2 linked regions of the Saccharopolyspora erythraea genome follow. The protein of the gene in region 1 interacts with the protein of each later gene in a pairwise test. Links are inferred from orthologs where the notes say so. Each region holds a gene or a part of one and is shown on either strand. Other genes may lie near its edges.

The links.
Region 2: the proteins of aceE (region 1) and nth interact in binary tests that used the Escherichia coli proteins (3 or more experiments, as listed by UniProt). The link is inferred for Saccharopolyspora erythraea from one-to-one orthologs.

Annotation. Positions count from the first base shown.
Region 1 is NZ_CP054839.1:2,156,253-2,164,746, forward strand. Bases 5,124-8,494 are described here. They hold aceE (pyruvate dehydrogenase (acetyl-transferring), homodimeric type), read right to left. Parts: upstream 8,165-8,494; coding sequence 5,324-8,164; downstream 5,124-5,323. Other genes in these bases: HUO13_RS10030 (DUF3052 domain-containing protein), read left to right, coding at 8,402-8,494. In the rest of the region: HUO13_RS10000 (PucR family transcriptional regulator), read right to left, coding at 1-1,142; HUO13_RS10005 (peptidoglycan recognition protein family protein), read left to right, coding at 1,484-2,440; HUO13_RS10010 (DUF3263 domain-containing protein), read right to left, coding at 2,453-2,689; nicotinamide riboside transporter PnuC, read left to right, coding at 3,097-3,744; HUO13_RS10020 (M14 family metallopeptidase), read left to right, coding at 3,800-5,053. UniProt on the Escherichia coli protein: Component of the pyruvate dehydrogenase (PDH) complex, that catalyzes the overall conversion of pyruvate to acetyl-CoA and CO(2).
Region 2 is NZ_CP054839.1:361,671-366,405, reverse strand. What follows is about bases 1,151-4,091. They hold nth (endonuclease III), read right to left. Parts: upstream 3,072-4,091; coding sequence 2,229-3,071; downstream 1,151-2,228. Other genes in these bases: HUO13_RS01725 (Crp/Fnr family transcriptional regulator), read left to right, coding at 3,530-4,091; HUO13_RS01730 (hypothetical protein), read left to right, coding at 3,184-3,438; HUO13_RS01740 (TlpA family protein disulfide reductase), read right to left, coding at 1,588-2,232; HUO13_RS01745 (NUDIX hydrolase), read right to left, coding at 1,151-1,591. Also shown: HUO13_RS01750 (MarP family serine protease), read right to left, coding at 1-780; more of HUO13_RS01745, read right to left, coding at 881-1,150; more of HUO13_RS01725, read left to right, coding at 4,092-4,204. UniProt on the Escherichia coli protein: DNA repair enzyme that has both DNA N-glycosylase activity and AP-lyase activity. The DNA N-glycosylase activity releases various damaged pyrimidines from DNA by cleaving the N-glycosidic bond, leaving an AP (apurinic/apyrimidinic) site.

The DNA of each region.
Region 1 (8,494 bases):
GCGTCGCGCGGGTTCGACGGGGTGCGGCCGGTCAGCTCGGCCGCCCTGCGCAGCCGGTACCGCACCGTGTTGGGGTGGACGTAGAGCTGGCGGGCGCAGTTCTCCAGCACGCCGCCGACCTCCAGGTAGGTGTCGACGGTCTCCATCAGCGCGCCGCCCGCGTCGACCAGCGGCAGCACGATCCGTTCGACGAGCTGCCGCTCGGCCTCCGGGTCGCCTGCCAGTGCCCGCTCCGGCAGCAGGTCCGCGGAGGCCACCGGCCGCGGCGCGGTCGGCCACGCCACCACCGCGCGCAGCGCCGACATCGCGTCCGAGGCCGACCGGTGCGCCTCGGCCAGGCTCGGCACCGTCGGGCCGACGACCACCGGTCCCTCGTCGAACGCCTCGGCCAGCCGCGACGCGGCCTCGTTCTCGGTGCGGTCGTCGGCCGGGCCGCCGAAGACCACGACGAGCCGCGTCCCCTGCACGCCCAGCAGCACCGGCCGCCCGACGCGGGCGGCGCGGCTGCGGACCTGGTAGACGATCGTCGGCGGATCGTCCGACGGAGCGGTGCCGACCAGGACCGTCGCCTCCGACGAGGGTTCCCACCCGAGCGCGGCGGCGCGGGAGAGCAGCGACTCCTCGGCGTCGCCGCGGACGATGCCGTCGACGACCAGCGCCTCCAGCCGCGCGTCCCAGGCACCGCGTGCCTCGGCCGCCGCCGCGTAGGAGGTCGCGGCGGCGAAGGCGATCTCGCGGGTGTAGCGCAGGATCCACTCGCGCAGCAGCGTGCGCTCGTCCGGTTCGTCGGCCAGCTCGGGCAGCTGCTGCTCGAAGACGTCGATGGCGGCGCGCACCAGCTCCAGCGTCTGCCGGAGGCTGACCCAGCGGGAGAGGTCGCGCGGAGCGGAGCGGAACGCCTCGGCGGTCAGCCGGATCGCCTCGGTGGGGTCCTGCAGCCACGCCACGAAGTTGGACACGCCGGTCTGGGTGACCAGCAGCACGCTCGCGCGCTGGTCGGCGGGCATCCGGCGGAACCACGGCAACCGCTGTTCCATCGCGCTGATGCTGGCGGTCGCCAGCCCGCCGGAGGCCCGCTCGAGTCGGCGAAGCGTGGCGGCTGAGACCTCACGTGGTCCATCACCTGCGCGTTCGGTAGCCATGGTTCCAGAATCGCACGCGGCCTGATCGCGATCGGGCGGGGAGCGGTCGGAGTCGGTGCCAGGTCACATCGGCGCCTGACCGGGCCGGCTTGGATGCGCGGCGAATTCGCCACGAAGGGTGATTGCGACACCGGCGGAATGCGTCCGGAATGGAGTCGAAGAGGACGAAAACGCGGTGCGGAATTCATGACGGCCGCACCGGTTTTCACCGAGTTCGGCTTCTGGATCAATTCCGCGGAACTCGATCGGGCGGTTACCGCTGTTTTCACGCGGTTGGCCGTGGTTGCCCGTTCGGCACCGGGAGACGATGGGGCGACGCCTACGGCAGGGAGTGATCAGCCGTGACATTGCCTCTGGAATGGCTTGCGGACGTGCTCAGGGCGGCCGGCCTGCAGGTCGTCGAGACGCCCGGGTGGAAGGAGCGGACCGCGACGTCCGGTCCGCAGCCGAGCCCGGTGGGAGTGCTCGAACACCACACCGCCACCCCCGCGTCCTACGAGAACCCGGCACCGAGCGTGCAGCTGTGCATCGACGGCAGGCCGGACCTGCGGGGCCCGCTGTGCCACGGCCTGATCGGCTTCGACGGCGTCGTGCACCTGATCGCCGCGGGCCGCGCCAACCACGCGGGCCAGGCGAAGGCGTCCGGCCCCAACCCGGCGGGCGACGGCAACTTCCTCTACGTCGGTTTCGAGTGGGACTACCAAGGTGTCGAGCAGGGGCCGAGCCCCGAGCAGTACGACGCGGCGCTGACTGCGACCTCGGCCGTGCTGGCCCACATCGGCCGCCCCGCCGAGGCCGCGCGCGGCCACAAGGAGACCAGCGTGACCGGCAAGATCGACCCCGGTCACGTCGACATGGACCGGTTCCGCGCGGATCTGTCGGGCAGGAAGAACCACGACGGACCGGGGAGGCCCGGACAGCCGGTGGCCCCCGCGCCGCCGCCGCCGGAACAGCCAGTGGGGTCCGAGCAGGAGGCGATCCTGCGCCGGATCGAGAGCGAGCTGCTGGGGCCCAGAGGCCCCAAGGGAGAGATCGTGGGCTGGGACACCGATCTCGGTCCGCGCACGCTCGTGGCGATGCTCGTGGAGCTGGTCAACGGGCTCCTCGGCCCGCAGCGCGGCGGGCAGGCCGCGGTCCAGGTGCCGCAGCAGCGGTCGATGGACGCCGAAGCGATCAGGGCGGCCTTCCAGGCGCTGCCGCCGGACCAGGCGGCTCCGCTGCTCGCCGAACTGGTGCGCATCCAGCAGGCACGTCAGCTCCCGCCGGAGCAGCAGGCGCAGGCGGCCCAGCAGAGCTAGTGAGTTCCGCGGTCAGCGGCGGGGTGCGGCGGCCCGCCGCTGCTCCCGCTCCTCGCGTAACCGTTGCAGCCGCTTGACCAGGGTCGGCTGCTGCGCGAGCGCCTCCGGCCGGTCGAGCAGGCGGTTGAGCCGCTGGTAGTAGCGGGTCGGGGAGATCCCGAAGCGCTCCTGGATGACCCGTTCCTTGTTGCCGGCGTGGTGCCACCACTCGTTCTCGAAGGCGAGGATGGCGTGGTCGGTGTCGTTCACCCGGCGGTCCCCCTCGCGTCGATCTTCGGCCAGGCCGAGTTTACCCGCGTGCGCACTGCTGTTCGATCGGCTGATCGGAGACCTTCGCTACCTGTGATCCACCGCACTGCCGGATGCCGGAACAAGGTCACCAGCGCAAGATGTTCACACGAGTACGAAACGTCGTGCGCTCCGGGGCTCGGTGCAATTCCGAACCGGCGGTGAAAGTCCGCGAACCGGCGCCGTTCCGCGCAGGAACGGCCCGGCCGATCCGGTGGAACTCCGGAACCGACGGTGACAGTCCGGATGGGAGGCAGCGCACGGGTGCCGGAAGCCGCCGTGGCGCGCCCTGCGCACGGCCCCCTCCGCGTTCCCGTCGGCCGCGCTCGCCGCCCGCCCGGTGGTCATGACCGGCGGGAGGAGTGGGCGTGCAGAACATCGCGGAGTGGGTGCTCGGCAACGGGATCACCGTGCTCGGCCAGCAGATCTCCTGGGCCGAACTGGTGGGGCAGCTCTGCGCTCTGGCCGTTGTCTTCCTCGCGCAGCGGCGCACCCTGGCCACCTGGCCGGTCCAGGTGTCGGCCACGGTGCTGCTGTTCGCGGTCTACGCCAGCGCCCAGCTCGGCGGCCTGGCCATCCGGCAGGTGATGATCCTGCTGATCTCCGTCTACGGCTGGTGGGCCTGGAGCCGGCGCACCGACCCGGTCTACGGCGTCGTCGTGCGCAAGGCGCGCGCGTCGGAGCGGCTGGCGCTGCTGGCGGCGCTGCTGGTAGGCACGGCGGCGTTCGCCCTGCTGCTGACCGAGCTCGACGCGTCGTGGGCGCCGTGGCCCGACGCCTGGATCTTCGTCGGCACGCTGGTCGCCTTCTGGGCGCAGGGCCGCGGGCTGGTCGAGTTCTGGCTGGTGTGGCTGGCCGTCGACGCCGTCGGCGTGCCGCTGCAGATCGCCTCCGGGCTCTGGTTCAGCGCCGCGATCTACGTGGTGTTCGCCGCGCTGGTGATCCACGGCTGGTGGAGCTGGAACCGCACCGCCCGAAGGCAGCGAGCGCACCGGCCCGCCGCGGTCAAGCCTTGACTTGCCCCGGACCCCCTGGTGGATTCGGATGATCGAACACGAAAGGGGTCCGGCCATGGTCCGTCGGTTCCGCTGGGTCGCCGTCGCCGCGCTGTGCACAGCGCTGGTGGCGCCGGCGCCCGCGATCGCAGAGGTTGCACCGAGCACTGGGTTCGAGGATTCGCGCGGCGCGCGGTGGACGACTCCCGAGGAGGAAGCCGCCTTCCTGGCCGAGGTCGACCGGGCGCAACCCGACGTCGCGGTCGAGACGATCGGCGCCAGCGTCCAGGACCGGCCGCTGCGGCTGGCCCGCGTCGGATCGGGCCGGTCGAAGGTGCTGTTCGTCTGCTCGCAGCACGGCGACGAGCCGGCGGGACGCGAGGGGTGCCTGAGCACCATCCGCGACCTCGGCTACTCGCAGGACGAGCGCGTGCAGCGCTTCCTGCGCTCCACGACGGTCCTGTTCATGCCCAACGCCAACCCCGACGGGCACGTGGCGAACACCCGCGAGAACGCCGACGGCATCGACATCAACCGCGACCACCTCGCGCTGGCCTCACCCGAGGCCCGGGCCGTCGCGCGGGTCATGCGCGACGAGCGTCCCGCCGTCGTGCACGACCTGCACGAGTTCGGCGCGCAACCGCCGTACTACGTCAAGGACTTCCTCGCGCTTTGGCCGCGCAACCTCAACGCCGGCGCGCAGGTGCGCTCGGAGTCCGAGCGGCTGTCGGAGCGCTACGTCCGGCCCGCGGTGGAGGAAACCGGCCTCTCGACCGGCGTGTACGGGATCTGGACCGACCCCGAGACCGGCGAGCCGATCAAGCAGGTCGCAGGCGACGGGCAGGAACGCATCCTGCGCAACACCGTCGGCGTGAAGAACGCGGTCGGCCTGCTCGTGGAGAGTCGCGTCGAGCCGCTGGCGGGCGAGGACGCGGCGACCAACAACCGGCGGCGCGTCGGCTCGCACCTCACCTCGGTGCAGGCGACCCTGCGGATGTTCACCGAACGCCGCGACCAGATCGAGTCGGCCATCAGCAAGGCCAGCCTGGATGGCCTGGCGAACCGGGGACCGCTCTATTTCGGCGGTGCCGACAACGAGCCGCCCGCGCCCGAGGACGTCGAGAAGTCCCCGGCCTGCGCCTACCGGCTCACCGTTGAGCAGGCCGCGCGCTTCGGCGAGGTCCTCGACCTGCACGGCGTGCACAGCATCCCGGCGGGCGAGGGCCGCATCGTGCCGATGAACCAGCCCGCGCGCTCCCTGGCCGCGCTGCTGCTCGACGCCCGCGGCGAATACCGCCTGACCGAGGCGGAACCGGTCGCCTGCCGCTGACCCACGCCACCAGCCCGTTCGCCCGCCCTGCCGACGTGGGGCGGGCGAACGGCTTTCCGGCGGAGCCGCCTGGTGCTGCGCTGCCGGGCGGCTCGTCGGGTTGCCGCCCGGCGGTCCACCAGCCCCGAAAGCAACGGTGCCCGACACGCCGGAGCGTGTCGGGCACCGTGAACTCGAGCCCTGACCTCAGGGGCGCCAAGGCCGCCGCAGCGTCCGCATGGCCGTCCTCAGCGCCGTCCGCAGGTCGTCCTCATGGCCGCCGCGGCGTCGTCAGGCGACGCCGGGGTCCGACGTCTGCGGGCCGGCCGCCTTGACGTCGTCGATCTCGTACTTCCGCGCGGCCTCGGCGACCTTGGCCTCCTCGACCTCGCCCTGCCTGGCCAGCGCCGACAGGGTGGCGACCACGGTCGACTCGGCGTCGACCAGGAACACCCGCCGAGCCGCGGGACGGGTGTCGGAGAACCCGAAGCCGTCGGTGCCGAGGCTGACCATGTCGCTGCGTACCCAGGGCCGGATCAGGTCCGGCACCGCCCGCATCCAGTCGCTGACGGCCACCACCGGGCCTTCCGCGTCGGCCAGGGCACGCGTCACGTACGGCACGCGCCGCTCGTCGCCCGGGTGCAGCAGGTTGTGCCGGTCGGTGGCCTCGGCCTCGCGCCGCAGCTCCGACCACGACGTCGCGGACCAGACGTCGGCCCGCACGCCCCACTCCTCGGCCAGCAGCTCCTGCGCCCGCAGCGCCTCCGGCATGATCACGCCGGAGGCCAGGATCTGCGCCCGCGGGCCCGAGCCGGAGGATGCCTCCCGGTACCGGTAGAGGCCCCGCAGCAGGCCGTCGACGTCCAGGCCCTCCGGCTCCGCGGGCTGCTGGTACGGCTCGTTGTAGACCGTGAGGTAGTAGAAGACGTTCTCGGCGTCCTCCCCGTACATCCGCCGCAGGCCGTCCTTGACGATGTGGGCGACCTCGAAGGCCCACGCCGGGTCGTAGGACACCACCGCCGGGTTCGTCGCCGCCAGCAGCAGCGAGTGGCCGTCGGCGTGCTGCAGCCCCTCGCCGGTGAGCGTGGTGCGCCCGGCGGTGGCGCCGAGCAGGAAGCCCCGCGTCATCTGGTCGGCCGCCGCCCACAGGCCGTCACCGGTGCGCTGGAAGCCGAACATCGAGTAGAAGATGTAGACCGGGATCATCGGCTCGCCGTGCGTGGCGTAGCTGGTGCCCGCGGCGGTGAACGACGCGGTCGAGCCCGCCTCGTTGATGCCCTCGTGCAGGATCTGGCCCTGCTCGCTCTCCCGGTAGGCCAGCATCAGCTGGTAGTCGACCGGCGTGTAGGACTGGCCCAGCGGGTTGTAGATCTTCTGGGACGGGAACATCGAGTCCATCCCGAAGGTCCGTGCCTCGTCCGGGATGATCGGCACGATCCGGGGCCCGATCTCGGGGTCCTTGGCCAGGTCCTTGAGCAGCCGGACGAAGGCCATCGTGGTGGCCACCTCCTGCTTGCCCGAGCCGCGCCGGACCACGTCGTAGACCTTGTCGCCGGGCAGCACCAGCGCCTTGGACTTGACCCGCCGCTCCGGCAGGTAGCCGCCGAGCCGCTGGCGCCGCTCCTGCAGGTACTGGATCTCCGGCGACTCCTGGCCGGGGTGGTAGTACGGCGGCAGGTACGGCTCCTGCTCGAGCTGCTCGTCGGAGATCGGGATCCGCAGGCTGTCCCGGAACAGCTTCAGGTCGTCCAGGGTCATCTTCTTCATCTGGTGGGTCGCGTTGCGGCCCTCGAAGTGCGGCCCGAGACCGTAGCCCTTGATCGTCTTGGCCAGGATGACCGTGGGCTGGCCGTGGTGCTCGGTGGCGGCCTTGTAGGCGGCGTAGACCTTGCGGTAGTCGTGGCCGCCGCGGCGCAGACCCCAGATCTCGTCGTCGCTGAGGTCGCGGACGATGTCCTTGGTGCGCGGGTCGCGGCCGAAGAAGTGCTCCCGCACGAAGGCGCCGTCGTTGGCCTTGTAGGTCTGGTAGTCGCCATCGGGCGTGGTGTTCATCAGGTTGACCAGCGCGCCGTCGCGGTCTGCGTGCAGCAGGGCGTCCCACTCCCGGCCCCAGATCACCTTGATGACGTTCCAGCCCGCGCCGCGGAAGAACGCCTCCAGCTCCTGGATGATCTTGCCGTTGCCGCGGACCGGGCCGTCGAGCTGCTGGAGGTTGCAGTTGACGACGAAGGTCAGGTTGTCCAGGCCCTCGTTGGCCGCCACGTGCAGCAGGCCGCGCGACTCCGGCTCGTTCATCTCGCCGTCGCCGAGGAATGCCCACACCCGCTGCTGGCTGGTGTCCTTGATGCCCCGGTCGCGCAGGTAGCGGTCGAAGCGGGCCTGGAAGATCGCGTTCATCGGGCCCAGGCCCATCGAGACCGTGGGGAACTCCCAGAAGTCGGGCATCAGCCGCGGGTGCGGGTAGGACGGCAGGCCGCCGCCGGGACCCGCGTGGGAGTACTCCTGGCGGAACCCGTCGAGCTGGTCGGTGGACAGCCGCCCCTCCAGGAACGCGCGCGCGTAGATGCCGGGGGAGGCGTGGCCCTGGATGTAGAGGTGGTCACCGCCGCCGGGGTGGTCCTTGCCCTTGAAGAACCAGTTGAAGCCGACCTCGTAGAGGCTCGCCGAGGAGGCGTAGGAGGAGATGTGCCCGCCGACGCCGATGCCCGGGCGCTGCGCGCGGTGCACCATCATCGCGGCGTTCCAGCGGGTCCAGGCGCGGTAGCGGCGCTCGGTCTCCTCGTCGCCGGGGAACCACGGCTCGAGCTCGGTGGGGATGGTGTTCACGTAGTCGGTGCTGGTGAGCGACGGGACGCCCACGCCGCTCTCCCGCGCCCGTTGCAGCAGGCGCAGCATCAGGTATCGCGCACGTTGCTGGCCGGTCGCCGACAGCACGGAGTCGAACGACTGCAGCCACTCCTCGGTCTCCTCCGGGTCGATGTCCGGCAGGTGGGAGGCGAGGCCGTCGCGGATGACCCGCACCCGGTGCTGCGGGGCTCCGTTGCTGCCGACGTCGTTGTTGTGCGGGGACAAGAGGTACTCCTCGACTACGTCGTGGCCTTGGCGCGCCGGAGTGATGTCCGACACCTCCATCGTCCCCCATCATCGTCCCGGACGCGCACGCCGTCATCACTACCGGTCAGTACGCCGTACCCGTTCGGCCACGCTCGGGCTACAGTCATTCCCTAACGCGCAGCTCCGGCGTGTCGTAGCGCCAGCAGTTGCGCCGGTGGCCCTTGGCGGTGTTCGCTAACGGCCAGATCGTGGAAGTGGTGTGCGGCGGGCGCGACGCCCGCGCCGCACCGGTGGCATTGGAGGAGTGAGAAAACCGTGGTCGCCGCGGGAGACGCCGGCAAAGGCGATGTCGACGTCGCCGAGAAGCTCGACATCGAGCCGGAGATGGTTGTCCAGGAGTTCGGTTGG
Region 2 (4,735 bases), 1.8 Mb from region 1 along the record:
GGTGTTCGGGTCGAACAGCACGACCTCGGCGTCGAACTCGCCGCGGCCGATCTCGATCGCGACCTTGTCGGTGCCCGCGACGACGTGCGCGTTGGTCATCACCCGGTGCGGGGCGATGACGAACCCGGTGCCCTCCAGCGCCCGCGCGCACGAAACCGCACGCCCACGCACCTTCACCACGCTCGTCCGGGCGTCGCGCACGGCCTCGCTGGAGGCCAGGGCGGGGTCCGGTGGGTCGATCGCGGCGACCGGCGTCTCCGAGAACGGCTCCAGCGCCTCCGGGAAACCGCTCATGCCGAGCATCTCGCGCAGCTCCGACGGCAGCTGCTTGGCCGCGTCGGGCATCACCGAGTCCACCGTGCGCAGAACCGTCGATCTGGTGACCGCCGATGCCAGGCCGGGCAGCGCCGAAGCCGACGTGAACGGCAGGGCCACCAGCCAGGCGACCACGAACACCGCCACGCACTGCAGCACCGCGCCGAGCACGTTGTCGACGCCGGTGAGCTTGCTCGAGGTGATCCGGTCGCGCAGCTCGCGGCCCGCCCACATGCCGAAGGTCTCGCCGAAGGCGACCAGCAGCACCACGATGCCCACGCCGAAGGCGATCCGGGCCGACGGGCTGTCCAGCCGCTCCAGCAGCAGCGGCGCGAGCTTGAGCCCGACGACCGCACCGGCGATGACACCGAGAAACGAGAACAGGGCGGTGATCAGCCCGCTGCGCGCACCCGACGCCGCGGCCAGCAGCGCCAGCAGCACGACGAGCAGATCGACCCAGTTCACCCGTTCACCTCATTCCCGCAGGCGATGCTGTCCGATCATGGCAGCCCGCACCACCCCCGCAAGCCTCGCATCCGCCCGGGCGGCGAGTGCCGCCACCGGTTCAGTGCGTGCCGAAGCCCACGTCGTCGGCCTCCTCCGCGGCCCTCCAGGCAGCCCCCAGTTCACGCACGTCGTCGCGGTTCCAGCCGCGCGCCCAGCCGGCCAGGTCGAGCACCCCGGCCAGCAGCCCGCCGGTGAAGCCCCACACCAGCATCCCCGGGACCAGGAACGCCGGCCCGAGCTGCCGCTCGGCGTAGCGGACCCGGATGCGGTTGGCCGAGTCGGTCAGCCACGAGACGGGCACCCGCGCCACCGCGGCGGTCTCGGCCGGGTCCACCGGTGCGACCGGCGACGGCGTCCGCCAGTGCGCCAGGACCGGGGTCACCCGGAAGCCGCTGTGCGCGACGTGCAGCTCCGGCAGCACCGCGACCGGCCGCACGCCGCCGGACAGGACCCCGACCTCCTCGGCGGCCTCCCGCAGCGCCGCGCCGACCGGACCGTCGTCGCCCGGGTCGAGGGCGCCGCCCGGGAACGCGACCTGGCCGGGGTGGGAGTTCAGGCTGTCGGCGCGGCGCAGCAAGAGCACGTCCGGTCCGGACACGCCCTCGCCGAAGAGCACCAGCACGGCCGCCGGGCGGGCGTCGGCGGGCGGGTCGGTGCGCGGCCAGCCGAGGCGCCCGCCGTCGAGGTCGGCGGTGCGCTTGACCAGCGCCCGCAGCCACTCGGGCACGTCGTCGGGGTCCACCAGGGGCCCGACTCCCGGTCCGGTCATCCGGCACCTCCCGCGGTGCGCTGGACCGCGGCGCGCACCTCGTCGGCCGACTCGAACGCGACCGGCGGGTCCACCCGGCGGACCTCGCCGGACGCGGTCACGACGTAGCTCATGGGAAGCACGGCGGGCACGTTGAGCGCCGCCCGGACGCGGTTGTCGGGATCGTGCACGTTCGGATAGCGCACACCGAGCTCTCGCAGCAGGGCGAGGCCGTCGTCCTCGTCGCTCTGCACCTGCACTCCCACGACCGGCACGGCGCCGGGCTGGCGCGAGTACTCCTGGAGCGCGGGCAGCTCGGTCCGGCACGGCTGGCACCACGTCGCCCAGACGTTCACCAGCGTCGTGCGCCCTCCGACCATGGCGGCGAGGTCGGCGGGCGTGCCGTCGGCGAGGCAGGTGCCGGTCGCGCCGGAGGGACCCGTCGGCGGGCCCGACGGGCAGGGCTCCAGGGCCGCTGACGCCCGCAGCGCGGGGTCGGCGCCGCGCTGCGCCGCGACCTGCGCCGGCGCGGGCGCTCCGCCTGGCTCGGCGGGCTGCTCCGCGCCGCGCGGCCACAGCGCGACGATGCCGAGCACCGCGAGCACCACGACCACGACGGTCCAGCGGATCTCGTTCCGGTACTCCCGCAGCCGACCGCTCACGCGTGCGGCTCCGTCTCGGCCACCTTCTCGACGGTCCTGTCCGGGATCTCGTCGACGATCCCGGCCAGCGCGAGCAGGTGGGGGGCCTCGTGCCCGCGGACCAGCTTCGCGGCCTCGAGGTGGTCGGTCGGGCCGTCGCCGTAGGAGGGGCAGTCGGCGGCCAGCAGGCAGGCCCCGCAGGCGGGCTTGCGGGCGTGGCAGACGCGGCGCCCGTGGAAGATCACGTAGTGCGACAGCATGGTCCATTCCTTGCGCGGAATGAGCTCGCCGATCGCGTGTTCGACCTTGACCGGGTCCTCCTCGGCCGTCCACCGCCAGCGCCGGACCAGCCTGCCGAAGTGGGTGTCGACCGTGATGCCGGGCACGTCGAAGGCGTTGCCGAGGATGACGTTGGCCGTCTTGCGGCCGATGCCGGGCAGCTTGACCAGCTCGTCGAGGCGGGCCGGAACCTCGCCGCCGTGGCGCTCCACGAGCTGGGCGCCCAGCCCCATCAGCGAGGCGGCCTTGTTCCGGTAGAAGCCGGTCGAGCGGATCATCTCCTCCAGCTCGGCGCGGTCCGCGCCGGCGTAGGACTCGGCCGCCGGATAGCGCTTGAACAGGGCCGGAGTGACCTCGTTGACCCGCTTGTCGGTGCACTGGGCGGACAGGATCGTGGCCACCGCCAGCTCCAGCGGGGTGTTGAAGTCCAGCTCGCAGTGGGCGTCGGGATAGGCTTCGGCCAACGCGCGGAGCATCCGGCGGGCACGCCGGACGAGTCCCAGCCGGGTCTCCCCCGACCGGGCCTTGGCAGCCTTCTTGACAGCGGCGTCACGGGGCTTGTTCCGAGCTTGGTCCGGCACTCCACCAGAGTACGGATGCCACCCAGGAGGACGGTGCTCGCATGGCCTCGCGCGCGCAGAACATACCCCCGGTTACATCGGCCCCGAAGGCATGAGCGAGGATTTCACCATCATGACTGCCTGGTTCGTGATCGTAGTACCGCTTGTGATCATGTTCTTCACGCTCTTCATGGAGCGCGTGGAGGCACGGCTCCGCCACGTCGCGGTACAGGAGAACGAGGTGGAGGAGCTGCTGGAGAACGCCCGGCCCGACGAGGTCAGGGCGCTGTTCCGGCAGGGAATTGGACGTGCGCTGGAGCTGTTCCAGCTACGCAGGGTGGGACGCGCCGGTAAGCTGCGGACTCGCCGTTCCCGCGACCAGTCTTAGACTTACTGGTAGTGATCGGCGGCACACCGGACCGGTCGCGTGCGGGTCCGGTTCGCAAGACAGCCGCCGCGTCTCAACATGGAGGGACGAGGTGGACGAGACTCTGGCCCGGGCCGGTATCTTCCAAGGCGTTGAGCCGGCCGCGGCGGAAGCACTGACCCAATCGTTGGAACCTTCGGAGTTCCCGCGAGGACACGTGATCTTCGCCGAGGGCGAGCCGGGCGACCGGCTTTACATCATCCAATCCGGCAAGGTCAAGCTCGGACGCAAGTCCCCGGACGGCAGGGAGAACCTGCTGGCGATCATGGGGCCGTCGGACATGTTCGGCGAGCTGTCCATCTTCGACCCGGGGCCGAGGACGTCGACCGCGACAACCGTGACCGAGGTCCGGGCGCTGACCATGGACCGCACGGCGCTGCGGCAGTGGATCGGCACCCGCCCCGAGATCGCGGAGCAGTTGCTTCGGGTCGTGGCCCGCAGGCTGCGCCGGACCAACGGCATGCTGGCCGACCTGATCTTCACCGACGTGCCTGGCCGCGTCGCCAAGGCGCTGCTGCAGCTCGCGCAGCGCTTCGGCAGCCAGGAGGCGGGCCTGCTGCGGGTCACCCACGACCTGACGCAGGAGGAGATCGCCCAGTACGTCGGCGCCTCGCGGGAGACCGTGAACAAGGCGCTGGCCGACTTCGCCCACCGCGGCTGGTTGCGGCTGGAGGGCAAGAGCGTGCTGATCCTCGATCCGGAGCGGCTGGCCCGACGCGCCCGCTGACGACCGGCGAGGCCGCCGGTCGCGACGCGCGCCGATAGACGGGCCCGGGGCGGACCCCGGGCTCTTCAGTCGGCGCGCGTTTTTGCGCGCGCGGGAAACCGGCCCGCGGAAGGCCCGGGAAGATCACCGAGCAGGTGGCACCCACGCGTGTGCTGGGCGGCAAGAGGGCAGGGTGGCCGCCTGAGCGCCTGGCACACGGACGTCCGGCCCGAGCCACCGACCAGGCGTCCGAGAGCCACCAACCAGGTGTCCGGCCCGAGCCGCCGACCGGTCGGCCGATACCCGAAGGCACCGGGGTCAAGCGCCTGATGGCGCTGCGGGCTGGCGCGACCTAGGGCTGGATGCGTGCCCGCCTGTGGGACTCGCGCGAAGGGTGCACTCGGGGAACAGGCCGCCACATGCGTCCCGGGCCGAGACGTGCGAGAGGGCTGGGCGCCACCCCCGACGTGACGTTCCAGCCCTCTCGCTGCGCGTGGCTAATCCCCCGACGACCAACCACGCTCCCCCGTCCTCCGATGCGTCGGCCCCGAA